DNA from 3 places in the Pseudomonas bubulae genome. Region 1 is predicted to be linked to each of the others. Evidence: riboswitches for the same ligand, from Rfam matches in the RefSeq annotation. Region 1 holds a riboswitch; each other region holds the start of a gene.

Region 1 (10,251 bases):
TGCTGACCGGCCTGTCGGCGTATCTGTATGGCGAAAAGTATCAGGGCAAACGCGATGTTTCGGCGTTCCTGTTCAAGCGCGGGCTGTTTCTGGTGCTGCTGGAGTTCACTCTGGTCAACTTCGCCTGGACTTTCCAGTTGCCGCCGTCGGTGATCTACATGCAGGTCATCTGGGCCATTGGCGTCAGCATGATCGCCCTTGCCGCCCTGGTGTGGCTGCCACGCCCGGTTTTGCTGATACTTGGCCTGGGAATCATCGCCGGACACAATCTGCTGGATAACCTGCATTTTGCGGCGGGGTCGATGATGCATGTGCCCTGGGCGATTTTGCATGATCGCGGCTGGATTGAAGTGGGCGACAGCTTACGCATGCGCACGTCCTATCCGGTGTTGCCGTGGATCGGCGTGATTGCTCTGGGTTATTGCCTGGGCCCCTGGTTCACCCGCTCCACCCCACCAGCCTTGCGCCAGCGCTATCTGTTGCTGGCGGGCAGTGGCGCCCTGCTCGGCTTTATGCTGCTGCGTTTGTTCAATGGCTATGGCGAAGCCCCCTGGGCAAGCCATGACTCCGCCATGCACAGCGTGATGAGTTTTTTCAATATCACTAAATACCCGCCTTCGCTGTTGTTTCTCGCCTTGACCCTGGGTGTGGGCCTGTTGCTGTTGCTGACGTTTGAGCGGGCACAACAACGCAAGTGGATCAGCACCCTGGCCGTGTTTGGCGCAGCCCCGATGTTTTTCTATCTGTTGCATCTGTATGCACTCAAAGTGCTGTACCTGGCCAGTGTTGCCCTGTTTGGCTTGAATCAGGGCAACTATTTCGGTTTCGACAGTATCGGGGCGGTGTGGTTAACGGCCGTGCTGCTGGCCATTTCGTTGTATTTGCCGGTGCGCTGGTTCGCCAACTTGAAAGCCCGCCGGCGGGATATCACCTGGCTCAAGTATTTCTGATTCTGACGGCGGCCCCCTTTAGCAAACAGGATCGATTATCATCCTGCCGCCGGTCCCCCCTAACGGGGGGTTAAAAGGGAATCCGCAGTGCTTTTTCAGCACCCAACGGAACTGCCCCCGCAACTGTAGATGACGAGCCTGCTCCAAGATTGCCACTGGGATACCCCCCGGGAAGGCTGGAGCAAGCGATGACCCATCAGTCAGGAGACCTGCCGGCAAAGTCCACACACTAACCGGCGGGGTGTCCGGGGAGGCATCCTGCTTTGTACTGTTGCTGCAGCAGTACCCGATGATGCATTCCCGTCCGTGCACCTGTGCCCCGTGTACGATCAAATGGAGATTGCATCATGCTGTTGCACCGCGTTGTTACGCTCATGGTCACGCTGGCCTTGCCGGCCCTGGCCCATGCGACCCCCACGCAATACCCCCTGACCCTGCAGAACTGCGCCACCCCGCTGACGTTTGAGCATGCCCCCAAAAGCGCGGTAACCATTGGCCAGGCCGGCACCGAAATGCTCTATGCGCTGGGCCTTGGTGACAGGCTGGTGGGTACTTCTTTGTGGTTCAACGATGTCCCCGTGCAATACCAGGCACAGAACGACAAGGTTGAGCGCCTGGCCGACAATGACCCGAGCTTTGAAGCCGTCATTGGGAAACGCCCGGAGCTGGTGGTCGTGCAGCTGGAGTGGATGGTGGGGCCGCAGGGTGTGGTGGGCACCCGCGAGCAGTTTCACGAACTGAAGATACCGACTTACCTGATGCCTTCTGACTGCGAGGGCAAAGACAACCTGGTTGGCGCCGACGGCACGCGCATGCAGCCATTCAGTATCGACACTGTCTACAAGAGCATCAGCCAGCTGGCAGAGATCTTCGATGTGCAGGCGCGCGGTGAACAACTGAACAACCAGCTCAAGGCGAGCCTAGAAAAATCCATTGCCTCGCTCAAGGGCAAGGACCTGAGCGCCACCAGTGCGCTGTTCTGGTTCTCCAGTGCGGACATGGATATCGACCCATATGTTGCCGGGCGCAAGGGTATCCCCGACTTTATGCTCAACACCCTGGGCGTGCGCAATGTGGTGGAGTCCGATGAAGAATGGCCAACTGTCGGCTGGGAAACCCTGGCCAAGGCCAACCCGACATTTTTGGTCATCGCGCGCATGGATCGCCGACGCTTCCCGGCGGATGACGTCGAGAAAAAACTTGAATTCCTGCGTACCGACCCGGTAACGCGCAATATGGATGCCGTGAAAAACAACCGCATCATTGTCCTCGATGCCCACGGGATGCAGGCCAGCCTGCGCCTGTTCGACGGCATCGAAACACTCGCAACTGCGATCAGCCGCCACGACCTGCCTAAATGACTGCACGGTTGATCACTGCCTTCGCCGCCTGTACAGCACTGCTGCTGGCTGTACTCGCCGGGGTCGCTATCGGTGAAACTCCGATCGCACCCGATGTGGTGCTGCAGGTACTGGCCAACAAACTGTGGGGCGCCGGGCATGCACTGGACCCGATCGACGAAGGCATTGTCTGGAACTATCGCCTGACCCGAGCTCTGGTGGCCGCGGCCTGCGGTGCGGGGCTGGCCATCTGCGGCGTGGTATTGCAGTCCTTGCTGCGCAACCCGCTGGCCGACCCCTACCTGCTGGGCATTTCTGCCGGGGCGTCCACAGGTGCCGTTGTGGTCGCGGTGCTTGGCCTGGGCGCCGGGGCCATTTCACTGTCGGCCGGGGCCTTTGCCGGGGCGATTTGCGCCTTTGCCCTGGTTATTCTGCTGGCACGGGCCAGCGGGCCCTCCGGTGTAAGTGCCCAGATCATCCTGGCAGGCATTGCCGGTTCTCAGTTGTTCAACGCAATCACTGCCTTCCTGATCACCAAATCGGCCAGTTCCGAGCAGGCTCGCGGGATCATGTTCTGGTTGCTGGGCAACCTCAGTGGCGTGCGCTGGCCTTCGGTATGGCTGGCAGTGCCTGCAGCGGTGCTGGGGCTGGCGGTGTGCCTGTGGCATCGACGGGCGCTGGATGCATTCACCTTTGGTGCTGACTCTGCGGCCTCATTGGGTATCCCGGTGCGCCGGGTGCAGCTATTGCTGATCAGTTGTGCGGCGCTGGTGACGGCGGTGATGGTGTCGATTGTAGGCTCCATCGGTTTTGTCGGGCTGGTCATTCCCCACGCCGTGCGCTTGCTGGCCGGTACCGGGCATGGCCGCCTGCTGCCCGTCAGCGCCCTGGGCGGGGCCTTGTTCATGATTGCCGCCGATGTGCTGTCACGCACCTTGATAAAAGGCCAGGTGATTCCCGTCGGCGTGGTCACTGCTCTGGTGGGCGCGCCCGTATTTGCGCTGATCCTGATCGGCCGGAGACATGCACGATGACGGTACTGAGTTGTAGCAACCTGAGTTACCGCGTGGGTGATGCCCAGCTGTTGCAGGGCATCACCCTCAGTGTGCAGCGCGGCGAAACCCTGGGGATAGTCGGGCCCAACGGCTCCGGCAAGTCCACATTGCTCAAGCTGCTGGCCAACCTGCGGGTGCCCGGCCAGGGCCAGGTTTTACTGCACGGGCAAGCGCTGCGCAAAATGAGCCAGCGCAACATTGCGCAAACCCTGGCGGTGGTCGAGCAGCATGCCGACACCCACGACAGCATTGGCGTTTTTGATGCCGTCGCGCTGGGCCGTACACCCTGGCTGTCGGCGCTAAGCCCGTGGTCAGCCGGGGACACGGCCATTGTCGAGCAGGCACTGGCCGATGTGGATGCTACGCATCTGCGCAACCGTACCTGGCGCGGGCTCTCGGGTGGTGAGCGACAACGCGTGCATATCGCCCGGGCCCTGGCCCAGCGCCCGCAAATCCTGTTGCTGGATGAGCCCGCCAATCATCTGGATATCCAGCATCAGCTGGCCATATTAAAAACCATACATGCCCTGCCCGTGACCACCCTGATCGCCATGCACGACCTCAATCAGGCCCTGAGCTGTGATCGCCTGGCGATTCTTGAACGTGGCCGTTTGATGGCGCTTGGTAAACCCCTTGAAGTCCTGACCACGCAACGGCTGCAGAGCACATTCGGGGTACAGGCGCATTACCTGACTGACCCTTTTGACGGCGCGCAGATCCTGCGTATGTGCGTTTGAATACTATTTAAGAGAGCCACCCATGCGTATTTCATCCCTGACCCTGCTGCTGACCACTGCCCTGCTCTGTACTTCGGCACGGGCACAAACCCACGAAGTGAAAATGCTCACCCGCAGTGCCACGGCCGGTATGGTCTATGAACCGGATTACCTGCAGATCGCCCCCGGCGACACGGTCAGGTTCATCCCCACACAAAGCGGCCACAATGCGGCCACACTGCCCGGACTGCTGCCTGAAGGTGCGCAACCGTTCAAGGGCAAGATCAACCAGGAGGTAGAGCAAACCTTCAGCGTGCCCGGCCTCTACGGCATTCAATGCACCCCGCACCTGGCCATGGGCATGGTCATGCTGATTCAGGTGGGCGAACCTTCTACCGAGCCCCCGGTGCTGCCCGCCACGTTACCCAAACGCGCACTGGACCGTTTGACTGCTGCACTGCAACAGCAGCAGGTGGCGAAATGAGTGCCGTGGGTACGCGCTCCGCGATCCTGATCGCCCTCGCCAGCCCCCTGGCCGTGGCGGAGTCGGCCCAGGAGCAAGCCAAGGGCTTTATTGAAGACAGCACCTGGAGTGTGGTCAACCGTACGGTCTACGACAGCCGTGAGTATCGCCACGGAGCCAGCAACAGCGGCGCACGCAATGCCTATAAATCGCGCTCCGATCGCAATGGCTATGCCGAAGAGTGGGCCTACGGCTTGATGGGCACCTTGCAATCAGGCTTTACCCAGGGCCTGATCGGTGTCGGGGTGGATGCCCACGCCTATATGGGCCTCAAGCTGGACAGTGGCGGCGGTCGCGCCGGCAAGGCCCGCCTGCTTGGGCTGGACAACGACGGCTACCCCAAGGACAACTACGGCCGGGGTGGCGTGGCGCTCAAGCTGCGTATGTCCAACACGGTGCTGTCCTGGGGCGAGCAGCGGGTCAAGACCCCGGTGTTCAGCTCATCCGACAGCCGCTTGCTGCCGGAAACGGCCACGGGGGTGTTCCTCACCAGCAACGAGTTCAATGCCCTTAAAATGGTCGGTGGGCATTTCACCGAAAGCACCGACCGCAATGCCAGCAGCCACAATCAGGGCTTTGTGGTCAATTATTCCAATGGCCCCAAAGGCAATGCATTCGACCTGGCCGGGCTGGTGTATACCCCGAGCAAAAACCTCAGCGCCAGCCTTTACACCTCGCGCTATGAGGACACCTGGAACCAGCATTACCTGGGCGCCGTCTTCAGCCACGCGCTGGATGAAAACCGCTCGCTGTCGCTGAACCTCAACCTGTACCGCACAACCGATGAAGGCAAGGCGCTGTCGGGCAATATCGATAACACCACCTGGAGTTTGCTGAGCACCTATGCCCAGGGCCCGCACAGTTTCAGCGTGGGCTATCAGAAAGTGCATGGCAACACGCCATTTGATTATGTGACACGGGGCGCGATTTTCCTGACCAATGCGGTCCAGCTATCTGACTTCAACGCACCCAACGAACAATCATGGCAAGCGCGTTACGACCTGGCGATGACACCCTGGGGTATGCCGGGGCTGGTGTTCAGCGCAGCGTATGTGCGAGGTAGCCAGATTGACGGCAGCCATGTGGATCCGCGGGGCGGCTATGCGTACCTGGGCTATGGCAAAGGCGGGAAGCACTGGGAACGGGATCTCGAAGCGCGCTATGTGGTGCAGAGCGGTGCAGCCAAGGGCACCATCATGTCATTGCGACATAATGTCCATCGCGGCAATACCGCACAGGCCGAACTGGACGCGGACCAGATACGCCTGGCGGTCGAATACCCGCTGACGGGCCGGTTTTAGGTAAACCAACCGTAGCAGCTGCCGAAGGAACGAGGCTGCTGCTACGGCGTTTAACTGCGAATCAGTGCATCGAACCATGATCGTGGTGCATCGGCATGCTATTAAGTGCACGCGCCTCGGCCTTCACCTCAATCTGTTCCTTGACCCCTTTGCTGTCTTCAACAATCAGGGTCAAAGGTACCTGGTCACCGGCTTTGACCTGATTGACCAGGTCAATCAGCATCACATGGTAGCCCTCAGGTTCGATGGCCACGCTCTTGCCCGCCGGTAGCGCTACCGATGTCACTGGCTGCATGCTCATCACGTCGTTTTGCATCTTCGATTCGTGGATCTGTACGGTCTTGGCTACCGCAGAACGGACTTCAACCAGCTTGCTGTCGGTGCTCGAAGTAATGTGCATAAAGGCACCGGTCGAAGGCTGACCGGCCACGGTGGCGCGTACCCAGGCATCATCAACAACGGTTTGCGCAGAAACGTGCAGGCTCATGCCCAGCAGTGACAACAGTAGATACTTAACAGGCTTCATAGGGTTGGCTCATTCCAAAGTGCACAGGATTAGCAGACTGACATCACGGTGAGCAGGTCTTCGGCACACTGCTTGGCTGACAGTGAAGGCGACAGGCCAAGACGCAACACACCACGGGAATCGAAAACGAAACTGGTTGCGGTGTGAGACAGGGTGTAAGAGTCACCGGTAGGGATCTTCTCGTAAAACACCTTGAATTCCTTGGCCGTAGCCGCGGTTTCTTCCAGGGTGCCGGACAAGGCAATAAAGCTTGGGTCAAAGGCTTTTACATAGGCATCAAGCATCGCCGGCTTGTCGCGCTCCGGGTCCAGGGTGATAAACACCACCTGCAAGCGGTCGCCGTCGGGGCCCATCATTTTCTTCGCCTGGGCGGCACGGGCCAGGGCGGTCGGGCACACGGCCGGGCACTGGGTAAAGCCGAAGAAAATCATCGGCATCATCCCGCGAAAACTACCCAGCATCATCTCGTTGCCTTGAGCATCCCTGAGCTTGAACTTGCGCCCGAGGATTTCATTGCTGAGGTCTTTGCCGTACTTGTATGACAAACCGCTGCCAGGGTCGCAACCTGCGATCAAGCCCAGGCTGAGCAAGCCAAGACCGGTGACTACGCGGCGGCGAGTCAGTAAATCATTCATGTCAGGTTCCTTTAAGCGGCCTTTTCCAACGGAAAAGGCCTTTAACCTGCGTATTATCAGGCAGGTGTGTACGCTGCCCGATGCCAGGAGTGACCGGCTTGGCGCGCACGATTGCTGTGGGGTAGACGTGTTGCATGGGCGCAGAATTTACCACTGTCGCTAGGCTGTCGCACGGCAGTCACGCCCCTCAATGGTGCACTACAGCGCCGGCAGCCTGTAAAACCGGGGGATGCAGCAATACCTGCGACAAATCGACACAGGCATGATTTCTGGCGGATTCAGCGCTTTGCACTATGGGCAATCACCTGTCGCACCGTTATAAACAGCAACGCAGACAACACGGCATACAGGCCAAAGAGCCAGGCGGCAGCATTGGCGGCCCCCTCCACGCCACCCGGAGCGGATAAACCGGCCATATTCGCAATCATCCCCGCCAGTGCCGCGCCAATCGCCGTGGCAATCAGTTGCACGGTGGTAATGGACGCACCGGCAATGTCCTTTTCGCTGTCAGGCACATTGGCCAGTACTCGGGTAAGCAGATGCGGCCACGCCAGCCCGATCCCTGTACCGACGCCGATCATTGCCAGGGAAACGCCGGTCAGGCTGATCAATGAACTGCCGCTTTGCGGCACACAGACAGCCGCCAGTGCCAGCCCCGACACCACAAATACGGGGCCGCAGCAGATTGCCCGGTTGGCAGATGCCAGCGCCAGGCCGCTGCTGTAAAGCGCACCAAGGGTCCAGCCGGCCGCCATCAGTGCTGCAATATAGCCCGCCACCAGCGGGGTTTGCAGATGCAAAACCTGCAAGAAGTACGGTACAAACACTTCGCTGGTCATGCCAATGACCATCAGGCTCATCGACAGATAGATCGGCAACAGCGCACTGCCAGGGCTCAGGCTGTGCTTGGGCAACATGCGGTGCCTGTCGCTGCTTTCAACACGGTACACGGCATACAGCAGTACCAGCCCGATCACCAGCCCAAGCGCGTTATACAGCGGCGATGGCTTGATGCTGCCCAGGGCAATCGCCATCACTACGCCAGTCAACAGCAACAGTTGCAGCCAGGGCAAGACCAGACGAGGTGATGCCTCGACGCTTTTTCCGGGCAGCATGGCCCAGGCCAGCAGCATAAACAGCAGGGTCACCGGGATCAGTGCCCAGAATGCTGCACGCCAGGCATCGTACTGCGCAAACACCCCGCCAACGGCCGGGCCAATCAAGGTCGCGGCGCCCCACATTCCTGAAATCAGGGCCATTGCCCTTGGCCACAGGGTTTGGTTGAACACCAGTCGGATCATTGAATACGGCAGGGCAAACAACAGTCCGCCGCCAAGGCCTTGAGTGGTGCGCCCCAACACCAGCACGGCCATGTCAGGGGCGCTGCTGCACACCCCGCAACCCAGCGCAAAGACCAGCCCGGCGAGGCTATACGCGAGCCTGGGGCCAAGGGCCGACAGGCATTTGGCCGACACTACCGAGCCAATGATCGAGGCCACCACAAACAGTGTGGTGTTCCAGGCGTAGTAATCCAGCCCGCCGATATCCTTGACCACCGAGGGTAAGATGGTTGTCACCAGATACACGTTGATGGCATGCAACGCCACTCCGCCTGCCAGTGCCACCGATCGCAGCCCGTTGCGGCCCCATAGCAATGCCGACCATCCCGATGCCGTTGTCATTTCCCTTCCTTGAGTTCCATTTCGATGCAATCAGCCTATTATAAAAGCAAATGCTTTGGTAATTATTTATCCTCCAGGCGGTATGATCCCCCCATAAACCTCATTACCCTGATGGCTTTGTTCTATGCTCGCGACTGACTCCCCTGATGCTGCACGCAACAACGGTGCCACTGCCGAGCGGATCCTGTTTCTGCTGAAAACCCGCGGGCCGCTGAAAACCGCGGATCTTGGGGCAATGCTCGATATCACCCCGGAAGCTGCGCGCCAGCAGGTCCAGAAGCTGGTAGACGGCGCCATGATCGTTGGCTGCCTGATGCCGCCGGTTGGGGCCGGGCGCCCTTCGCAAAAATGGGTGTTGACCGATGCCGCTCAAGCCAGATTCCCCAATACCCATGCGCAGCTCACGGCGCAGTTGATTGATTCAATCAAGCTGATCTACGGCAATGAAGGGATCGACAAAGTGGTCGAGAGCATGGAACTGGCCAATACCCGCGAATACGTTGCAGCCTGTGAGCAAGGGCGAAACCTGCAAGAGAAAGTTCAGGTGCTGGTGGCCATACGCGACAGCGCCGGGTATATGGCGAGCATGGAAGCTGAAGGCGAGAACTGGCTGATCATCGAAAATCACTGCCCGATCTGTGTTGCAGCGCAGCAATGCCAGGGCTTTTGCCGGGCAGAGTTGCAAGTGTTCCAGGCGGCCATCGGGGACTCGGGGCAGGTTGAGCGAACAGAACACATGATCACAGGCAGTCGCCGTTGCGTGTATCGGGTAACCCCTGCTTGACGCGCATTTTTTTCACAGCGGCTTCACCTCCCAGCCACATCCTCCCGATTAACGTGCCGGCCATAACCAGCCAGCCGGACAATGGCGACCGGTTGTTGCACAAACGCGAAGGTGGCAGCGTGGTGTATATCCCGCAATTACCCTGACCATACCCTGTGGGAGCGGGCTTGCTCGCGATAGAAGCGACGCGGTGTACCTGTCACGGCGCGTCGATGCAATCGCGAGCAAGCTCGCTCCCACCGGTACTCAGAGAATTCGGTAGAGCAGGCGTTCGATCCGTACCCGGCTTACGCGACGCAGGAACTTGGCCACCGCTGGCGGATAATCAGCCAGGGTTTCCAGGTCCTTGAAGTTGTCGATACGTTGCGTATGGGCAAAGATAGCCTCCAGCTCCTTGCTGCGCGGCTCCAGCAACTCACGGCGTGGGTCGTCGATCAACAGGCCGTTTTCCAGATCCAGGCGGAATGCCCGTGGATTGAGGTTATTGCCGGTCAGCAAGGTGTAGCGGTCATCCACCCACATGCCTTTAAGGTGGTAGGTGTTGTCACCTTCGCGCCACAGATGCAGGTTCAACAGACCGTTGTCGATCATGCGCTGATGGCTCTTGGCGAAGCGGCGCAGGCTCAGCTCATACAGATACGGCAGCGCTGCGATAACCCGAAACGGTTCGCTCGGCGGGATATAGAAGTCGTTGGCGGTCTTGTCGCCCACCACGATATCAATCCGCACTCCACGTTCC
Region 2 (10,251 bases), 210 kb from region 1:
GAGCAAGCGCTCCGGTGAGCGGGCGCCCTTGATGATGATCGAGCGCGAATACTTGCGCAGTTCAGCCTCTTCATCGCGGGTCAGGTTACGCCCCGTATAAACAATAACCGGCGGGAACGAGCAGATTTCCTCGGTGGACATGCGCTTGAGCAAGTCGTTGCCGAGCATGTCCGGCAGTTTGAGGTCGATGATCATGCAGTCGTAGATCGTGTCGCGCAGCAGGTCCAGTGCCTCCTGGGCAAAACCTACGGCGGTGATTTCAATGTCATCGTCGCCGATCAGGCGGGCAATGCTGTCACGCTGCAGGTCGTCGTCCTCTACCAGCAGCACGCGCTTGACCTTCTGGGTCAGCTTGGCTTCCAGGCGGGCGAAGACGTTTTTCAGCTCTTCACGGGTGGTCGGCTTGACCGCGTAGCCCACCGCGCCCATATGCATCGCGGCCTCGACCCGATCCTCGACGGAAATCACATGCACCGGTATATGCCGGGTCGGCGCAAGGGCCTTGAGGCGCTGCAACACGGTGAGCCCCGAGTGGTCCGGCAGGCGCATGTCCAGCAGGATGGCATCGGGAATAAACTGTGCGGCCAGGCTGAAACCTTCGTCGGCACCGTGGGCGACCAGGCAACGATAGCCAAGTTCATGTGCAAGATCGAAGAGGATATGCGCAAAGTTGGGCTCATCTTCAATCACCAGGATGCAACGCGTGGCAAACGGCGCCTGCTCGCGATCATCCATAAAGCGCGCAATCTCTACCGGTGGCACAACGACGGGTAACGGCTGAGACCTGAGGGCCGCGGGTGCTGGCCGTGGCGCGGCAGTGGCGGACAGTTGCGCCAACTCCTCGGCCGACTCCACATATTGCTCCGGCAGCACCAAGGTAAAGGTGCTGCCCTGCCCCGGCTCGCTGCTGACCGTGATCGAACCACCGAGCAAGGTCGCCAGGTCGCGGGAAATCGACAGGCCCAGGCCAGTTCCGCCGTAGCGGCGGTTGCTGGTGCCATCAGCCTGGCGGAAGGCTTCGAAAATGCTTTCCTGCTGATCCGCGGCGATGCCTATGCCCGAATCGGTCACAGCAAAGGCCACTCCTTCTCCCGGCTCACGGGACACGACCAGGCTGACCTGGCCTTTCTCGGTGAATTTGACCGCATTGGACAGCAGGTTTTTCAGGATTTGCTCCAGACGCTGACTGTCGGTGTAGATCATCGGCGGCGTGCCGGGTTGAACTTGCACGTCAAAGCCCAGGAATTTTTCACCTGCCAGTGGCTGAAACATCCCGCGCAAGCCTTCAACCACACGCCCGACGCTGGTGTTCTCGGGGCGCACTTCAAGCTTGCCGGCTTCGACCTTGGAAATATCCAGAATGTCGTTGATCAGGTTGAGCAGGTCATTGCCCGCCGAGTAAATCGACTCGGCAAACTTCACCTGCTCTGCGCTAAGGTTTTGCTGCGGGTTCTCGGACAGCAGCTTGGCCAGAATCAGCGAGCTGTTCAACGGCGTGCGCAGCTCGTGGGACATGTTGGCGAGGAACTCCGACTTGTACTTGCTGGAGCGCTGCAACTCATCCGCGCGGTCTTCAAGCTGGATCTGGACCCGATTCAGCTCGGTGTTCTTGCGATCCATCGCGTCACGCTGGCCAGCCAGCTCTTCGTTGGTCTGCTCAAGTTCGGCCTGCTGGGTTTCGAGGCTGGTTTGCGACTCTTTGAGGATGCGCGACTGCTCTTCGAGTTCTTCGTTGGCGGTTTTCAATTCTTCCTGCTGGACTTGCAGCTCCTCGTTGAGCTGCTGGGTTTCGGCCAGCACTTCCTGCAGGCGCTGACGATAGCGGGCAGCTTCGATCGAGGTGCCGATATTGTCGGCAATCAGTTCGAACAGCTCGATATCGCGCGCGCTCAGCGGGCGCAGAAACCCCAGCTCAATCACCCCGTTGACCCGGTCATCATCACTGGTCGGTACCACCAGCACACTGTGCGGGCTGCCCTGGCCCAGCCCGGAGGTTACTTTGAGGCTGTAGTCGGCAGGCACATTGTCCAGACGAATCAGCTTGTCCTGCTGCGCGGCCTGCCCGACGATGCCTTCGTCGTTGTGAATCAGCTGGTCCTGTACCTCTTGCTCACGGGAAAAACCGTAGCTGGCCACACGCTTCAGGCCGCCATGATCTTCACGCACGTAAACCGCCGCCACCACCGACCCCAGATACTGGGCGCAGAATTGCAGGATATTGCGCCCCAGCATATTCAGGGTCAGACGCCCCAGCACCTGTTCGGCCAGTTCAGTCTGACCGTTGCGTAACCACGCCTGCTGCTCCAGGCGCTGCGCAGTCTTGATCTGCGACTCGAAGACATTGTTGTAACTATTTGAAAGCTCTATTAAATCTCGACGCCCTACATAGGCCAGAAAGCCGCTCAAGCCCAGTACAAAACACAGGTACAGGGCGATACAGATAATCGTGGTACGGCTGACGTCTTCACTGCGCGCCATGCGCAGTTGCTGCTCCATTTGAATAAAATCGTCATATTCCTTACGGATTTCATCACTCAGGCGCTTGCCGCGTCCGGCCTGCACTGCCGAACGGTAGTCACCGTCCTGGCGGCGCAGGTCGACCATCGACTGTGCGTAGACATTCCACTCATCCTGCAACGCTTCAAGACGCTTGAGGCGGTCAATCTGCTGGGGGTTATCGCTGACCAGCTCCTGCAAACCTTTTAATTGCACATTGATTTGCGGCTTGGCGACGGCATAGGGGTCGAGGAAATGCTCATCACCGGTGATGAGAAAACCGCGCATGCCGGTTTCGAGGTCGACCGTCAGGCGCACCGCGTCATTGGCATTGCTGATGACCCGATCACTGTGCTCGACCCACCTGATCACCGACAGCAAATAGCTGACCATAACCACAAACAATGCAGCACTGAGCACACCGACGGCCAAAGGCAAACCGACGTTGCGACTCAGGAGCTTGCGAAAGCTTCGCTCGTCGATTGATGCAGGTGCGTTCATTTTCAGGCCCGTGACAGTCATAAAAAACTGGAGTTTGCCGGATTATCGAGCAATAGTTCTAATTTCTTACCTTTAAATACGTTTTTACACACATAGGGAGGCAGGTGAAGGCTATGCTTACTCGCTGTGGCAACTGCGCTTAAATTTTTATCGAGATCATGATTATGTCCGCAACACCCTCCACCATCCTTGTGGTCGAAGACGACGCCATTGTTCGCATGCTGATCGTTGATGTACTGCAAGAACTGGAGTTCAGCGTGCTTGAAGCCGATGGCAGCGAGCGCGCTCTGGAACTGCTTGAGGACACAGCCCGCAACATTGACCTGCTGATGACCGACGTTGGCCTGCCGGGAATGGACGGCCGCACACTGGCTGCCAAGGCCCGCGAACTGCGCCAGACATTGCCAGTGCTGTTTGCCAGCGGCTACGCCGAGACCCTGGAGATTGCAGAAGGCATGGCGGTGATCGGCAAGCCTTTCTCCATTGACCAACTGCGCGCAAAAGTCAAAAGCATGCTGATCAATGCATGAGAAGTCTGTGGGAGCGGGCTTGCTCGCGATCGCGTCACTGCGGTGCCCCTGAAAGACCGCGTTACCCGCATCGCAGGCAAGCCACACACATGAAAATCAAAAGCCAGGCATACCTCTGCAATTGACGGCCCCACAGGGCTGTGGTTTCCTACACATCTTGTATCAGGTGCCCTTCACAGGGTGAAACGGGAAACCGGTGCGTCAGGCTTTTGCCCTGACAAGTCCGGCGCTGCCCCCGCAACGGTAAGCGAGAGAAACATCACGTCCACTGTGCCACTGGCATGGGAAGGAGATGTTTGCAGGTTCAGCCCATGAGCCCCTCGCAAGCCCGGAGACCGGCCTGATTATTTCGAATAACAAACCCGCGGTGGGCGGGCGCTGTTAAACCCTGCGAGCTTCGTTCGCGGGGTTTTCTTGCGCTTTGCTGCCCGTCGTCCGACCCGAGGCAAGCGCCATGTCCATCAGCACCAGCCGTACCCACTCCGCTGCGAGTAGCACCACCCAAAGCCAACGTATCGTGGCCGCTGTCGGCGCTGCCGTACTGGGCGCTTTCCTCGTTTACTTCGCCGGTTTTTCGCATATCGATGCCGTGCACAACGCAGCTCATGACACCCGTCACAGCTCCGCCTTTCCGTGCCATTGAGACTGCCTGCCATGATCAAGCGTATCGCTCGAACGGCAGGCTTTACCGGCCTGCTGGCCGCCCTGCTGCTGACCCTGCTGCAAAGCTTTTGGGTTGCCCCGCTGATTCTGCAGGCCGAAACCTACGAAAAACCCGCTGCTAGCGAAGTGCACGAACATGCCGACATGGCCATGCCTGCACATGAGCATGACGCCGAGGCCTGGGAGCCGGAAGATGGCTGGCAGCGCGTGCTGTCCACCACCGGTGGCAACCTGGTGGTCGCGGTGGGTTTTGCCCTGATGCTGGCGGGCCTGTACACCCTGCGCGCACCCGCCCGCACATCCCAGGGCCTGCTCTGGGGCCTGGCCGGCTATGCCGTGTTCTGCCTGGCGCCGACCATGGGCTTGCCGCCTGAACTGCCGGGCACTGCCGCGGCGGATCTGTTGCAACGCCAGCTCTGGTGGGTCAGCACTGCAGCCTCGACGGCCGTGGCCATTGCCCTGCTGGTATTTGGCAAGCATTGGGCACTCAAAGTGCTGGGGGTGGCGATTGTGCTGGTGCCGCATCTCTTTGGCGCGCCGCAGCCGCTGGTGCATTCAAGCCTGGCACCTGAGGCACTGGAGTCGCAGTTCAAGCTTGCCGCACAACTGACCAACCTGGCTTTCTGGCTGGCACTGGGCGTGATCAGCGCCTGGCTGTTCCGGCGCAATCCTGCAGGTCAGTACTCGGCATGACAGCGACCGGCGCAGCGCCAAGCCTGGTGATTGGCCTGGGTTGTCGCCGGGGTTGCAGCGCACAAGCGCTATTGGCGTTGATCGAAGACAGCCTGAGCCAGGCCGGCATTGCACTGAGTGCGATCCGTGCCCTGGCCAGTATTGACCTCAAGCGCCACGAGCCCGGGCTGCTGCAACTGGCAACAGAGCTAAACCTCGAACTGGAACTGTTCAGCGCCGCGCAAATGGCCGAGTTTTCACCCCGGCTCAGCCATCACTCGGCTACCGCGTTCGCTCAAACCGGTTGTTTTGGCATTGCCGAAAGTGCTGCCCTGGCCCTGGCCACACAGCTGGCCGGGGCACCGGCGACTTTGTTGATCACACGTAAAAAAACCTCCATGGCCACCTTTGCGTTAGCCTGCGCCCGGTAAAACCCGCGATAATCCCCCGCCTCACTATGAGCGTTGTTCACGAACAGCTCTATCTCGACCTTTTCAAGAGACTGCCATGACCGTTTATTTCATCGGCGCCGGGCCCGGCGATCCAGAGCTGATTACTGTCAAGGGCCAGCGCCTGATTCGCAGCTGCCCGCTGATCATTTATGCAGGTTCACTGGTGCCGCAAGCGGTCCTGACAGGCCACCAGGCCGAGCAAGTGATCAATAGCGCCGAGCTACACCTTGAACAGATCATCGAGCTGATCAAGGTGGCCGACGCCAAAGGCCAGGATGTGGCCCGCGTACACTCCGGCGACCCGAGCCTGTATGGCGCGATTGGTGAACAGATACGCTGCCTGCGCGAGCTGGGCATCGCTTTTGAAATCATTCCGGGAGTGACAGCCACGGCGGCCTGCGCAGCCATTTTGGGGGCGGAACTGACCCTGCCTGATATTTCCCAGACCGTGATCCTGACCCGCTATGCGGAGAAAACCGTGATGCCCGCCGGCGAAGAACTGGCCAGCCTGGCACAGCACAAGGCAACCATGGCGATTCATCTGGGGGTCAAGAATCTGGACAAAATCGTTGCCGAGCTGATCCCGCACTACGGTAGCGACTGCCCTATTGCCGTGATTCACCGTGCCAGTTGGCCAGATCAGGACTGGGTGCAAGGTACGCTGGCGGATATTGCGGCCAAGGTTCAGGCCAAGGGCTTCCGGCGTACCGCGCTGATTCTGGTGGGCCGGGTGCTGGCCAATGACAGTTTCGCCGAGTCGTCGCTGTACCGGGCGGGGCATGCACACTTGTATCGACCTTGAGTGCGGCCTGAGGGCTTTTAAACAACCATAAAAAAACGGTGCTCACGGGGCACCGTTTTTTCTTCAGCTTCGCAGCGAACGCCCTGTTAGTAGTAGGCGTTTTCTTTCTGCGAGTGGTCGGTCACGTCACGTACGCCTTTGAGCTCCGGCACACGCTCCAGCAAGGTGCGCTCGATGCCTTCACGCAAGGTCACGTCCGCCTGGCCGCAGCCCTGGCAACCGCCACCGAACTTGAGCACCGCGATACCATCTTCAACCACTTCGATCAGGCTGACCTGACCACCGTGGCTGGCCAAACCGGGATTGATCTCGGTTTGCAGGTAGTAGTTGATGCGCTCGTTGATCGGGCTGTCGGCGTTGACCATCGGCACTTTGGCGTTTGGCGCCTTGATGGTCAGCTGACCACCCATACGGTCCGTTGCGTAGTCCACCACGGCATCGTCCAGGAACGGTTCACTGAAAGAATCGATCCAGGCCGTGAAGCTTTTCAGGCCAATGGCGGTGTCTTCAGGTTTGACTTCAGCCGGCTTGCAGTAGGCAATGCAGGTTTCAGCGTACTGAGTACCGGGTTGGGTGATAAAAACGCGGATACCGATACCCGGGGTGTTCTGCTTGGACAGCAGATCAGCCAGGTAATCGTGGGCAGCGTCGGTAATCGTTATGGCGCTCATGGAATCTCCTCGCAGACATGGGACGCAGTTTACGCCAATCGGCGCGCCTGACAAAGTCCTAGTATTTTTGTCAGGAAAGCTGCGTCCCATTCGTTCAATTTCAACCGCCCCTTTACAGGTTTTCGTAGCGGTTCATGTCCAGTACGCCCGCTTCAACCGGGTCGGTTTCATTGATGTACTGGCCTATATCATGGAAGTACTGCCAAAACTGCGGGTGGCTGCGGCGGATGCCCCAACGCTCGACGATGGTGTCGAACGTTGCCTGATCCTTGCATTGCTCCATGGCCTCGACAAAGGCTTCGACCTGATCCGCAGGGATGTTGAACATGAAATTGGGGTAGCTGCTCAGCACTCCCGGGTAGATGGTCAAGGTGTCCAGCCCCGGCTCCAGGCGGTACTCCTCGCCCAGCATAAAGGCCACGTTGGTGTGAGCACGGTTGCGCAACATGCTGTACATCTCGCGCTTGCCGTCTGCACCTTCGATACGCAGCATGGTGGCTTCAGGCAATTGATTGATCACGTCCAGCCCGGCAGCAGGCCGCGAGGTCAAACGGCTGAGCGCTTGCTCGGCGTATTTGAATTCCTGCGCAATATTGGGCCGTGAGCAGTATGCACCCGAGCAGCGGTTGATCGGGTCGGGGCGCGCATTCAGGGTGCCGGTGCGCTCAATCAGCTTGAGGGCGAAGTCACGCTTGGGGTCGGCCGGGTCGAGCTTCATGCCGGTCGGGGTGTCTGTGTCAATTTTCTGGTAGTCCATCCACATCTTCAGCTTGCCGCTGTTCTGATACCAGTCGCTGAGGATCGACGCTCTGGAATCGGCGGGCATCAGGCGCAGGAAGTTGACTTCGGCACCGTTGCGGATCAAGTCAAAGTACAGACGGGTCTGAGCCTGGTGCGAGACATTGCCGAATACGTCGAAGTTGACTGCCAACTGGTAGTAGGTGCGCTCCAGCAAGGGGTAGTCGAACAGCCACATGGTTTGCGGGATCTCGCCGATCAGGCCCTTGCTGACACTGGCGCTGTCAAAGTGGCGGAATACCGTCAGCAAAGCGTTGTCGTTGCCCGCCCACAGGGTCGACCAGCTTGGAGGCGGCATATCGGCATAGGCCTTTTGCCGCAGCTTTTCATAGTCGTTACGCTTGTCGCGGTAGTTGTGCCACAGCGAAATAACGCTGCCAACGTCGTCGATCTGCCCGGGCATTGCCAGCAAGGGCGTTGCCAGGCCGCGATACACCGCGTCGGTGACATAACGGTCGCGGGCAGGCTCCTGAAACACGGTCCAGAAGTTGTCGCGGATTACATCGGTGGCAATTTGACCACGGCATACCGGCCCGCGGATAAAGGTGCGCACAAAGTATTCAGCGTTATCGAGCATAAATTGATAGCGCGCGACTGCCGGGATAGCCTCAAAGGTTTCAAACGGATTGGCACGCCCGCGTGGCCCGTAACCCGGCAGTTTGGTGGCATGCCAGTCGCCGCTGTAGAACAGCTGCTTGACCCGCGCCAGCTTATGCGCCCCCATCGGGTAGGTGATATGGGTCTTGTGCACGATCACGCCCTGCACCGGCTGCAAGCGATAGTAAAACGCCGTGCCCGGGTCATCGTTGGGGCGACGGGTGGCGATCAGGTCGACAGGTTGCCCGCTGGGCGTGCGCGAGCGCACCCATTGGAAATAATGCCCCGGCACACCGTTGTCAAAATAGGTATGGGCAAGAAACAGATGCTCGTACAACCAGCGCGCCACCAGTGCTTCGGTGGAACCCGGACGGTTGAACAACTCTTCCCACTCGGCAATTTGCGCAGCCTCGACCGCTGTGGGCTTGATGGCCTGCTGATCAACTTTAGCGCCCTGCGCCAGCCAGGTCTGCACGGTGCTGTATTGCTGGTCGGTCAGGCCGGTAACGGCCAGCGGCATACCCTCCTTGGGATGGCTCTGGGCATAAGCATTGAACTCACCGGGCGCGGGGCAGACGTTTTCGCGGTTCAGGCCCAGGACGATGTCTTCGGGCAATTTGGCATTCGGGGTCAACGGCGTGCTATGCCCCAGCTCCAGCATGCGGGCCATCAGGGCTGCTTGAGCGCCCTGGGCGTCGAGTACCGAGTAAAAGCCCTTGTTGCGCCATTCATTGGGGCCGCTGGCATCGTAGAAAATCCGCGTTGGAGCCACGGCATCCACCCGGTCGCCCTTGTAGACCGGTACCTTGCTCGCACCGCGGGTCGCGCCCTCTGCACTGCCGAGGTTGAGCTGGCAGGCCGCATCATTGCAAGCGTGGCAGGCAACGCATTTTTCGGTGAGGATCGGCTGGATATCCCGCGTATAGGAAATAGCCGGGCTGACCAACGGGGCCTGTGCCAACGCTGTACTGCACACCACCAGCGTCACGGCGCTGGTGAGTAGGCGAAAAAACATGTGCCATTGTCCTGATATCAAAAATATGTCGCGATTCTACCTGTCGAACAAACGCCGGAACATGAATCAAATTCATGTAAAACAGCAGACGCTCAAATCCCACGCAGGTTTGTTATGATTTCGCATCTTTTGCATGGCTCTAACAGGTAGTCCTATGTCTGACCGCAGCGCTCGTCTCCAAGCACTTCAGCAAGCCCTCAAAGAGCGCATTCTGATTCTCGATGGCGGCATGGGCACTATGATCCAAAGCTACCGTCTAGAGGAACACGACTATCGTGGCACACGCTTCGCCGACTGGCCGAGCGACGTCAAGGGTAACAACGACCTTCTGGTGCTCACCCGCCCCGACGTGATCGGCTCGATTGAAAAGGCCTATCTGGATGCCGGTGCCGATATTCTCGAAACCAACACCTTCAATGCTACCCAGGTTTCCCAGGCCGACTACGGCATGCAGGCACTGGCCTACGAGCTAAACGTAGAAGGCGCCCGCCTGGCGCGCAAGGTGGCTGATGCCAAAACGCTGGAAACCCCGGACAAACCACGCTTTGTTGCCGGTGTACTGGGCCCGACCAGCCGCACCTGCTCGCTGTCCCCGGACGTAAACAACCCCGGCTACCGCAACGTGACTTTCGATGAGCTGGTGGAGAACTACACCGAAGCCACCAAAGGCCTGATCGAAGGCGGCGCCGACCTGATCCTGATCGAGACCATCTTCGACACCCTCAATGCCAAGGCCGCGATTTTCGCCGTACAGGGCGTTTTCGAAGAGCTGGGTGTCGAGTTGCCGATCATGATTTCCGGCACCATTACCGACGCCTCCGGGCGTACCCTGTCGGGCCAGACCACCGAAGCGTTCTGGAACTCGGTGGCCCACGCCAAACCGATTTCCGTGGGTTTGAACTGCGCCCTGGGTGCCAGCGAACTGCGTCCGTACCTCGAAGAGCTGTCGAACAAGGCCAGCACCTACGTCTCGGCGCACCCCAACGCCGGCCTGCCCAACGAATTCGGCGAGTACGACGAACTGCCGGCGGAAACCGCCAAGGTCATTGAAGAG
Region 3 (10,251 bases), 1.2 Mb from region 1:
CCAAGCGCGTGTTGCCGACCGAGCAGCATTTGGCACGTTTGCCCTAGAGCCCCTCAGCCCAGCCCTCTCCCTCCGGGGAGGGCTAGGGTGAGGGCGGCTCTTGATTAGAAAGCCTATTTTCCCGACACCCGCCAAACCTTGTTGCCTACATCATCGGCCACCAACAAGTCACCTTGCTTGTCGATCACCACGCCCACTGGCCGGCCCATGGCTTTTTCGTCGGCGTTAAGAAAGCCGGTCAGCACATCGATCGGCATGCCCTCCGGTTTGCCGCCGGCAAAAGGCACGAAAATCACTTTGTAACCACTGTGGGGTTTGCGGTTCCAGGAGCCGTGCTGGCCGATAAATGCACCCTGGGTAAAGCCGGGTAAATGGCTGCCTTCGGCAAACGTCAGCCCCAAAGACGCCGTGTGTGGCCCAACGGCGTAATCCGGGGCAATGGCCTTGGCCACCAGTTCAGGGTTTTGCGGGTTGACCCGCACATCCACATGCTGGCCGTAGTAGCTGTAGGGCCAGCCATAGAAGCCGCCATCCTGGACTGATGTGATGTAGTCGGGCACCAGGTCACTGCCGATTTCGTCACGCTCATTAACTGCTGTCCAGAGTTTGCCGGAGGTGGGCTCCCAGTCCATGCCATTAGGGTTGCGCAGGCCCGACGCAAAAATGCGGTGGCTGCCGGTGGCCGGGTCGACTTCCCAGATCGCGGCGCGACCTTGCTCCTTGTCCATGCCATTTTCGCCCACATTGCTGTTGGATCCGACGGTCACATATAACTTGGTGCCGTCCTTGCTGGCGATCACGTTTTTGGTCCAATGGTGGTTCAGAGGCCCGCCGGGTAAGTCCACCACCTTGACCGGTTTGGCGCTGATGCTGTTTTCACCGGCTTGATAGGGGAAGCGCAACAGCTTGTCGGCATCTGCCACATACAGATCGTTACCCACCAGCGTCATGCCAAAGGGAGAGTTCAGGTTCTCGATAAACACGGTGCGGGTTTCGGCGACGCCATCGTGGTCCGCGTCGCGCAGCAGGGTAATCCGGTTTGCACTTGGCACTCCGGCCCCGGCGCGGGACATGACCTTGTCTGCGATCCAGCCCTTGATGCCCTTGCTGTCATCCGGCTTGGGCGGCGAATTGGATTCGGCCACCAGCACGTCGCCGTTGGGCAGTACATAGAGCCAGCGCGGGTGGTCGAGGTTCTGGGCGAAAGCGGCGACGTGCAAGCCGTGGGCAGCCACTGGGGTGGCATTATCGGGCCAGCCGATGGCGGGGGCGATATTGACCGTTGGAATCAGGGTTTTATTGGGTTCGGGAAGCTTGGGTGATGGGCCGGTTCCCTCACTGACTTGCAGGGTCGAGCTTTCGCCGCAAGCGACCAATCCTGCGGCAAGAACAATAACAACGGCGTGCTGGCGCTTGAGCATGTGGTTCTCCATAAGATCTTGTCTGATAGTAGAGAAGCGTAGCTGTTTAAAGGTTCAGCCCGGGCGCCGGATAAAGCCTTTAGGCGCCGGCTTTAATTGACGCTCCACCCCCAACCCTCTAACCTTCGCGGCTTGTTTCAGGTGCTCTGTGGCCATGGGTCGACAGAGTGAAACAGGGAAGCCGGTGAGGGCGTGTTGGACCTACACAACCGCCACGATCCCGGCGCTGCCCCCGCAACGGTAAACGAGTCAAAGCCACGCTCAGTGCCACTGTGTTTTTTGCACGGGAAGGCGCGTGGACAAGGGTGCACCCTACAGGTGCCGCCCGCTTGTGAGCCCGGAGACCGGCCTGATCCATCCACCACTCTCGCGGCGGGCGATGCAGTGTGTTTTTTTAATTTCCCCCGCCTCCCGTTTGCATCATCGAACCCAACGGAGAGTTGCCATGAATGAATCCCCCGAACGCGACGAACGCCATCAGGCGCGCATGCTGCGCAAAAAAGCGGTTATGGACGAGCGCATTGCCAGCTCGCCCAATGAATGCGGACTGCTGCTGGTATTGACCGGCAATGGCAAAGGCAAGAGCAGTTCTGCGTTTGGCATGCTGGCCCGCGCCATGGGCCACGGCATGCAGTGCGGCGTGGTGCAGTTCATCAAGGGTCGCAACAGCACCGGTGAGGAGATTTTCTTCCGCCGTTTTCCCGAGCAGGTGCGCTACCACGTGATGGGTGAAGGCTTTACCTGGGAAACCCAGGACCGCCAGCGCGATATCGCCGCCGCCGAAGCCGCGTGGGAAGTGTCCCGCGAGATGCTGCGCGATCCGTCCATTGGACTGGTGGTGCTCGATGAGCTGAATATCGCGCTCAAGCACGGCTACCTCGATCTGGAACAGGTGCTCGCCGACCTGCAAGCCCGTCCGCCCATGCAGCATGTGCTGGTCACCGGCCGTGGCGCCAAACCTGAATTGATTGATCTGGCTGATACCGTGACTGAGATGGCGGTGGTCAAACACGCTTTCCAGGCCGGGATCAAAGCCCAGAAAGGCATCGAATTGTGAGTGTTGAAGTATGAGAGCGTCACGTCATTGCCCGGCGGTGCTGATCGCCGCGCCGGCTTCCGGTCAGGGCAAGACCACGGTTACAGCGGCTTTGGCCCGGTTGCATCGCAATCAGGGGCGCAAGGTGCGGGTATTCAAGTGCGGCCCGGATTTTCTCGACCCCATGATCCTGGAGCGCGCCAGCGGTGCGCCGGTGTATCAGGTGGATTTGTGGATGGTGGGCGCCGAGGAAAGCCGTCGCCTGCTGTGGGAAGCCGCCGGTGAGGCGGACCTGATTTTGATTGAAGGTGTGATGGGGCTGTTTGACGGCACGCCTTCCAGCGCCGATCTGGCACGGCATTTTGGCGTGCCGGTGTTGGGGGTGATTGATGGCACTGCCATGGCCCAAACCTTTGGTGCGCTGGCCCTTGGTTTGGCGCGATATCAGCCGGATCTGCCGTTTGCCGGGGTGCTGGCCAATCGAGTTGGCACCGTACGCCATGCACAGTTGCTCGAAGGCAGCCTGACCGAAGGCTTGCGCTGGTACGGCGCGCTGTCCCGCGAAACCGGCATCGAACTGCCAAGCCGTCATCTGGGACTGGTGCAGGCCAGCGAGCTGAATGATCTGGATGCGCGCCTGGATGCGGCGGCCAATGCCCTGGCCAGCACCTGTGAGGTAGCGCTGCCACCGCCGGTTGAATTCGCTGCGCCTGAGCCGGTGGCCGTCGAGCCGCTGCTGGCAGGTGTGCGAATTGCCGTGGCCCGCGACGAAGCCTTTGCCTTCACTTATGGCGCCAGCCTCGCGTTAATACGTGATATGGGCGCCGAACTGCTGTTTTTCTCACCGATCCGTGACAGTCAGCTGCCTGAAGCAGACAGCCTGTATTTGCCCGGTGGTTACCCTGAACTGCATCACCTTGAGCTGTCGCGCAACGTGCCGATGCTCATGGCGATTCGCGCACACCACAGGGCCGGTAAACCGCTGCTGGCCGAGTGCGGTGGCATGCTTTACCTGCTCGATGCCCTGACCGATGTCGAGGGCCAGCGCGCCGAACTGGTTGGCTTGCTGGCAGGGGAGGCGACGATGCAAAAGCGCCTGGCTGCCCTGGCGCTGCAAGCTGTGGACATGCCTGAAGGGCTGTTGCGCGGCCACACCTACCACCACTCGCTGACCAGTACCGAACTTGAGCCTGTTGCTCGCGGCCTGAGCCCCAATGGCGGGCGCGGCGCCGAAGCGGTGTATCGCGAAGGGCGAATGACCGCTTCTTATGTACACTTTTACTTCCCGTCCAATCCTCAGGCCATTGCCGCGTTGTTTGCGCCATGTGCCGTGAAGGTGCCATGAGCGATAACGCATTCAGCCCGCAAGAACGCGCCGCCGTGTACCGCGCCATCGCCGAGCGTCGTGATATGCGCCACTTCAGTGGTGGCACTGTGGCACCCGAGTTGTTGTCGCGTTTGCTGGAAGCGGCGCATCAAGCCCCGAGCGTGGGCTTGATGCAGCCGTGGCGGTTTATCCGCATCACTGACCGCGAGCTGCGCGGCAAGATCCAGGGTCTGGTGGAAGAAGAGCGGGTACGCACCGCGGATGCCCTGGGCCAGCGCTCCGATGAATTCATGACGCTCAAGGTCGAAGGTATCAACGATTGCGCTGAGGTGCTGGTGGCTGCGTTGATGGATGACCGCGAAAAGCACATTTTTGGTCGACGTACGCTGCCGGAAATGGACATGGCGTCCTTGTCCTGTGCCATTCAAAATCTGTGGCTGGCGGCCCGGGTCGAAGGGCTGGGCATGGGCTGGGTGTCATTGTTCGAACCGCAGGCACTGGCTGATCTGCTGGGGTTGCCTGCCGGCGCCAAGCCGCTCGCTGTACTGTGCCTGGGCCCGGTCGAGGCGTTTTATCCGGCGCCGATGCTGGTCCTGGAAGGGTGGGCGCAAGCGCGTCCGCTCAGTGAACTGGTGTACGAGAATTATTGGGGAGTGAGTCCATGAGTGTGGCGTTGCTGTGCGTTGCCGGGGTGGCGCTGGATGCGTTGCTCGGCGAGCCCAAACGCTGGCATCCGCTGGTTGCCTTTGGCCGTATGGCCGAGCGTATTGAGCAGCGTTTCAATTCCGGCGGCCGTGGCTGGCGCAGTCATGGTGTCACGGCCTGGGTACTGGCAGTGCTGCCGCTGACGATCCTGGCCACGGCCCTGTCCTGGCTGCCTTATATTGGCTGGCTGGTGGACATTGTGGCGCTGTATTGCGCACTGGGCATGCGCAGCCTCGGTGAGCACGTACAACCAGTAGCCGAGGCATTGCGCGCCAATAACCTGGATGAGGCGCGCACGCGGGTGGGTTATCTGGTCAGCCGTCAGACCAGTGAGCTGGATTCTACCGAAGTGGCCCGCGCCGCCACCGAGTCGGTGCTGGAAAACGGCAGCGATGCGGTATTTGCCGCGATTTTCTGGTTTGTGGTCGCGGGTGCGCCAGGGGTGGTGCTCTATCGTTTGAGTAATACCCTGGATGCCATGTGGGGCTATCGCAACGAACGCTTTGAGCGTTTTGGCTGGGCTGCGGCGCGGATCGACGATGTTCTTAACTATATTCCTGCAAGGTTGGTTGCGCTGACCTATGCCGCTTTGGGTAAAACCCGACTGGCCCTGAAGAGCTGGCGCAAGCAGGCACCGCTGTGGGACAGCCCCAATGCCGGCCCGGTCATGGCTGCTGGTGCCGGAGCGCTGGGTGTTGAGTTGGGTGGCCCGGCGATTTATCACGGCGAACTGCATGAGCGCCCGCAATTGGGCGAAGGTGCACCGGCGGACGCCGAGTCGATCGGCCGTGGCTGGCAACTGGTGCAGCGTGGCGTATGGCTGTGGCTGCTGATCCTGTGTGTCTGGAGTGAATTCTATGCTTGAGCACGGTGGGCGTTTGCGCAAGGCGGCGTTGCACTACGGCATTGCCGAGGCGGACTGGCTGGACCTGTCCACCGGCCTGGCGCCCTGGCCCTTTGCTATCCCCCAGGTGCCCGAACGTGCCTGGGCGCGCTTGCCTGAGGCCGATGACGGCCTTGAGCAAGCGGCCTGCGCCTATTACGGCGCGCCGCATGTGCTGGCGGTACCGGGTTCACAGTGTGCCATTCAGTTGCTGCCGCGTTTGCGCCGTAGCGGCAAGGTTGGCGTGCTGTCGCCGTGTTACGCCGAGCATGCCCATGCGTGGCGGCGCAGCGGGCATATCGTGCGGGAAATCATGGAGCAGGAAATCGACTTCTACATCGACACACTGGATGTGCTGGTGGTGGTCAACCCCAACAATCCCACGGGCTTGAGTCTGACCCCGGAACGCCTGCTGGAGTGGCATGCGCGGCTGATGCAGCGCGGCGGCTGGCTGGTGGTGGACGAAGCCTTTATGGACAACACGCCGCAACTGAGCCTGGCCGCGCATACCCAGCGTACCGGGTTGATCGTATTGCGCTCTTTCGGCAAGTTTTTTGGCCTGGCGGGCGTTCGGCTGGGTTTTGTGCTGGCTGAACTCAAGTTACTCAAGTTGCTGGCCGAGCAAGTCGGTCCCTGGGCGGTCAGCGGCCCGACGCGGATTGTCGGCCAGGCCTGCCTGCTCGACTCCGAGGCCCAAGCTCGTCAGCGCGAACGCAGCGAACTGGCCAGCGGGCGTCTGGAACGTCTGTTGGGCTTGCATGATCTGCCGCCGCAAGGGGGCTGTGCGCTGTTCCAGTGGTTGATCACCTCCCATGCCGATAGCCTTTACGAGTTTATGGCGCACCGCGGCATTTTGCTGCGCCTGTTTACCCACAACAGCAGCGTGCGTTTTGGCCTGCCAGCCGAAGAAGCTGACTGGCTGCGCCTGGAGCAGGCTCTGGCGGCGTACACCAAGGAATCCTTATGAGTACGTTGATGGTGCAGGGCACCACGTCCGATGCCGGTAAAAGCACCCTGGTGACGGCCCTGTGCCGCTGGCTGACCCGTCAGGGCGTGGCGGTGGTGCCGTTCAAACCACAAAATATGGCGCTCAACAGTGCCGTGACTGCAGAAGGCGGTGAAATCGGTCGCGCCCAGGCAGTACAGGCACAGGCAGCCGGGCTGGCACCGCACACGGATATGAACCCGGTGCTGCTCAAGCCCAATAGCGACACCGGAGCCCAGGTAATCATTCATGGTCGTGCTGTCACCAGCATGAATGCCGTGGCGTATCACGATTACAAGGCCATCGCCATGCAGGCCGTTCTGGCCTCGCACCAGCGTTTGAGTGCGGCGTACCCGGTGGTGATGGTAGAAGGCGCCGGTTCGCCGGCCGAGATCAATCTACGGGCCGGTGATATCGCCAACATGGGCTTTGCCGAGGCGGTGGACTGCCCGGTGGTGCTTATCGCCGATATCAATCGTGGTGGCGTGTTTGCTCATCTGGTCGGTACTCTGGAATTACTCTCGGACACCGAGCAGGCGCGGGTCAAGGGCTTTATCATCAACCGCTTTCGCGGCGATATTGCGCTGCTCCAGCCCGGCCTCGACTGGCTGGAGCAGCGCACCGGCAAACCGGTGATCGGTGTGCTGCCCTATGTTATGGACTTGCACCTCGAGGCCGAAGACGGCATCGACCAGCGCCAGACCGACAAGGCCGACCAGGTGCTCAAGGTGGTGGTGCCGGTGCTGCCGCGCATCAGCAACCACACCGACTTCGACCCGCTGCGCCTGCACCCGCAAGTGGACTTGCAGTTTGTCGGGCCGGGGCAGCCTATCCCGCCTGCCGACCTGATCATCCTGCCCGGTTCCAAAAGCGTGCGCAGTGATCTGGCCTATTTACGCGCCAATGGCTGGGACACGGTCATCAGCCGTCACTTGCGCTATGGCGGCAAGCTGCTGGGCATTTGCGGCGGTTTGCAGATGCTTGGTGAGCAGGTGCACGACCCGCTGGGCCTTGAAGGCACTGCGGGCAGCAGTGCCGGGCTGGGCTTGCTGGCATTCAGTACCGAACTGGCTGCCGAAAAACAGTTACGCAATGTGCGCGGGCACCTGGCCCTGGAAAACGCCGAGGTCATGGGTTACGAAATCCACGCGGGCGTGACGACGGGAGCTGCTCTGGAGCAACCGGCAGTGCATCTGGATGACGGACGCCGTGAGGGTGCACAAAGCGCGGACGGGCAGATTCTCGGTACTTACCTGCATGGCCTGTTCGAATCCCCTGCCGCTTGCAGCGCGTTGTTGCGCTGGGCCGGTTTGCAGGATGTGCAGGCCGTGGACTACCACGCCCTGCGCGAGCGGGATATCGAGCGGCTGGCGGATCTGGTGGAAAACCACCTGGATACGGCGTACTTGCGCGAACTGTGCGGAATTTGAATCGTGTGGGAGCGAGCCTGCTCGCGAACAATGCCACTTCGCGAGCAGGCTCTCTGCCACAGTGGACTTGCCGCATTTCCAGAGGTTAATTGACATGCTGCAACTGATTTTGGGTGGCGCCCGTTCGGGCAAGAGCCGTCTGGCTGAAAAGCTCGCGGCCGAGTCTGGCTGTGCTGTTACCTATATCGCCACCAGCCAGCCGCTGGACGGCGAGATGAATGAGCGCGTGCGTCATCATCGCGAACGCCGCCCTGAACATTGGGCGCTGATTGAAGAACCGATCGAATTGGCCCGCGTACTGCGCGACAACGCGCGCGCCGATGCTTGCCTGCTGGTTGATTGCCTGACGCTATGGCTAACCAACCTGCTGATGCTTGAAGACCTTCAGCGCCTGAACGCCGAGCGTGATGCGCTGCTGGAATGCCTGGCTGAGCTGCCGGGCGAAATCCTGTTTGTCAGCAACGAAACCGGAATGGGTGTCGTACCGCTGGGCGAATTGACTCGCCGCTATGTCGATGAAGCCGGTTGGTTGCATCAAGCCCTGGCCGAGCGCTGTCAGCGAGTCGTGTTGACAGTGGCTGGCCTGCCCCTGACGTTGAAAGGAACTGCACTATGAGCACCCCCTGGTGGCTGAAGCCCTGCAAACCCGTTGATCGTGACATGCAAGCTGCTGCGGGCGAGCATCAGCAACAACTGACCAAACCCGCGGGCTCGCTAGGTCAACTTGAGGCGCTGGCAGTGCAACTGGCCGGGTTGCAAGGGCGGCTCAAGCCCCGTGTCGATCAACTTTGGATCGGCATTTTCGCCGGCGATCACGGCGTGGTTGCCGAGGGTGTCTCGGCTTATCCGCAGGCGGTGACCGGGCAAATGCTGCATAACTTTGTCAGCGGCGGCGCGGCGATCAGCGTGTTGGCCCGTCAGTTGGGTGCGCAACTGGATGTCGTGGACCTGGGCACGGTCACGCCGATGCTGGAGCTGGCCGGGGTGCGGCACCTGCAGTTGGGTGCGGGTACGGCCAATTTCGTCCAGGCCCCGGCGATGTCTGACAGCCAGGGTTTGAGAGCCCTGCAGGCCGGGCGCGACAGCGTGCTGCGGGCGCAGGCGGCAGGCAGTGAAGTGTTTATTGGCGGTGAAATGGGCATCGGCAACACGGCGTCCGCGAGTGCGGTGGCCAGTGCGTTGCTCGCTTGTCCGGCTTCGCTGTTGACCGGGCCGGGCACTGGCCTGGATGCGGCGGGAGTGAGCCACAAGGCACGGGTGATTGAGCGGGCGCTGGCGTTTCACGAGGGGCATCTCGATGATCCGCTGCAGACCCTGTTTCGTCTGGGTGGCTTTGAAATTGCAGCCCTGGTCGGTGCTTATGTGGCCTGCGCTCAGGAGGGGATTGTAGCGGTGGTCGATGGCTTTATCTGCACCGTTGCGGCCATGGTCGCCGTGCGCCTGAATCCACAGTGTCGTGAGTGGCTGGTGTTCAGCCACCGCGGGGCAGAGCAGGGCCATCGTCATGTGCTCGAGAGCCTGCAGGCCGAGCCATTGCTTGATCTGGGATTGCGCCTGGGCGAGGGCAGCGGTGCTGCGCTGGCGGTGCCGTTGATGCGTCTGGCCTGCGACCTGCACGGGCAGATGGCGACGTTTGCCCAAGCCGCAGTGGCAGATCGCCCGGCATGACCGTACAGCTGGATTTGCTGCGTCATGGCGAAACCGAGCTGGGAGGCGGTTTGCGCGGCAGCCTGGACGACGCCTTGACGGCTCTGGGCTGGACGCAAATGCGTGATGCGGTCCAGGGCAAAGGGCCGTGGGATCGTATCGTCAGCTCGCCGTTGCAGCGTTGTGCATTGTTTGCCCGGGAGTTGAGCGTGCAGCTCGATATTCCCGTGTCTTTCGACAAAGATCTGCAAGAGCTGCATTTTGGTGCGTGGGAAGGGCGCAGTGCTGCGGCGCTGATGGAAACCGACGAGCAGGCCCTGGGCTTGTTCTGGGCTGACCCCTATGCTTTTACTCCGCCCGAGGGTGAGCCAGTGCTGGCGTTTTCGGCGCGTGTGCTGTCTGCCGTCAGCCGTTTGCAGCAGCAGTTCGCCGGTGAGCGGCTGCTCGTGGTGTGCCATGGCGGGGTGATGAAACTGTTGCTGGCCCGGGCCCGTGGCTTGCCCCGTGAGCATCTGTTGCAAGTGCCTGTGGGCCACGGCGCGCTCATTGGTTTGCGGGTCTGTGCGGATGATCAGTTGCTCGAGGTCGGCGAGTGATGTTGCCGTTCTGGATTGCCCTGCAGTTTTTAAGCAGCTTGCCGATTCGCTTGCCCGGGATGCCCCAGCCTCAAGAACTGGGGCGCTCTTTGTTGTTTTACCCACTGGTGGGATTGTTGTTCGGCCTGCTGCTGTACGGCGTTAGCGGGCTGTTGTCCGATGCGCCGTTGATGTTGCACGCCGCCTTGTTGCTGACCCTTTGGGTGTTGCTCAGTGGCGGT

What was found. Region 1 has a riboswitch for cobalamin ahead of V6L81_RS14815 (ABC transporter substrate-binding protein). Riboswitches for the same ligand answer to the same signal wherever they lie in the genome.
Region 2: another riboswitch for cobalamin. It lies ahead of V6L81_RS13995 (CbtB-domain containing protein); the one in region 1 lies ahead of V6L81_RS14815 (ABC transporter substrate-binding protein).
Region 3: another riboswitch for cobalamin. It lies ahead of cobO (cob(I)yrinic acid a,c-diamide adenosyltransferase); the one in region 1 lies ahead of V6L81_RS14815 (ABC transporter substrate-binding protein).

The regions. Positions count from the first base shown of each region.
Region 1 covers NZ_CP146077.1:3,244,071-3,254,321, reverse strand. Annotated here, with positions in the region: gene V6L81_RS14820 (DUF1624 domain-containing protein) at 1-950, shown strand, start outside; cobalamin riboswitch at 984-1,182, shown strand; gene V6L81_RS14815 (ABC transporter substrate-binding protein) at 1,298-2,311, shown strand; gene V6L81_RS14810 (iron ABC transporter permease) at 2,308-3,324, shown strand; gene V6L81_RS14805 (ABC transporter ATP-binding protein) at 3,321-4,082, shown strand; gene V6L81_RS14800 (pseudoazurin) at 4,105-4,545, shown strand; gene V6L81_RS14795 (OprD family porin) at 4,542-5,885, shown strand; gene V6L81_RS14790 (copper chaperone PCu(A)C) at 5,947-6,411, opposite strand; gene V6L81_RS14785 (SCO family protein) at 6,441-7,046, opposite strand; gene V6L81_RS14780 (MFS transporter) at 7,325-8,728, opposite strand; gene V6L81_RS14775 (metalloregulator ArsR/SmtB family transcription factor) at 8,853-9,512, shown strand; gene pssA (CDP-diacylglycerol--serine O-phosphatidyltransferase) at 9,759-10,251, opposite strand, start outside.
Region 2 covers NZ_CP146077.1:3,038,649-3,048,899, reverse strand. Annotated here, with positions in the region: gene V6L81_RS14005 (response regulator) at 1-2,997, opposite strand, end outside; gene V6L81_RS14000 (response regulator) at 3,162-3,527, shown strand; cobalamin riboswitch at 3,675-3,886, shown strand; gene V6L81_RS13995 (CbtB-domain containing protein) at 3,982-4,170, shown strand; gene V6L81_RS13990 (CbtA family protein) at 4,182-4,883, shown strand; gene V6L81_RS13985 (cobalamin biosynthesis protein) at 4,880-5,293, shown strand; gene cobM (precorrin-4 C(11)-methyltransferase) at 5,370-6,116, shown strand; gene nfuA (Fe-S biogenesis protein NfuA) at 6,203-6,787, opposite strand; gene V6L81_RS13970 (fatty acid cis/trans isomerase) at 6,900-9,197, opposite strand; gene metH (methionine synthase) at 9,352-10,251, shown strand, end outside.
Region 3 covers NZ_CP146077.1:2,018,633-2,028,883, forward strand. Annotated here, with positions in the region: gene V6L81_RS09380 (C40 family peptidase) at 1-47, shown strand, start outside; gene V6L81_RS09385 (sorbosone dehydrogenase family protein) at 114-1,421, opposite strand; cobalamin riboswitch at 1,544-1,789, shown strand; gene cobO (cob(I)yrinic acid a,c-diamide adenosyltransferase) at 1,867-2,478, shown strand; gene V6L81_RS09395 (cobyrinate a,c-diamide synthase) at 2,489-3,802, shown strand; gene bluB (5,6-dimethylbenzimidazole synthase) at 3,799-4,449, shown strand; gene cbiB (adenosylcobinamide-phosphate synthase CbiB) at 4,446-5,354, shown strand; gene cobD (threonine-phosphate decarboxylase CobD) at 5,347-6,339, shown strand; gene V6L81_RS09415 (cobyric acid synthase) at 6,336-7,787, shown strand; gene cobU (bifunctional adenosylcobinamide kinase/adenosylcobinamide-phosphate guanylyltransferase) at 7,882-8,403, shown strand; gene cobT (nicotinate-nucleotide--dimethylbenzimidazole phosphoribosyltransferase) at 8,400-9,455, shown strand; gene cobC (alpha-ribazole phosphatase family protein) at 9,452-10,030, shown strand; gene V6L81_RS09435 (adenosylcobinamide-GDP ribazoletransferase) at 10,030-10,251, shown strand, end outside.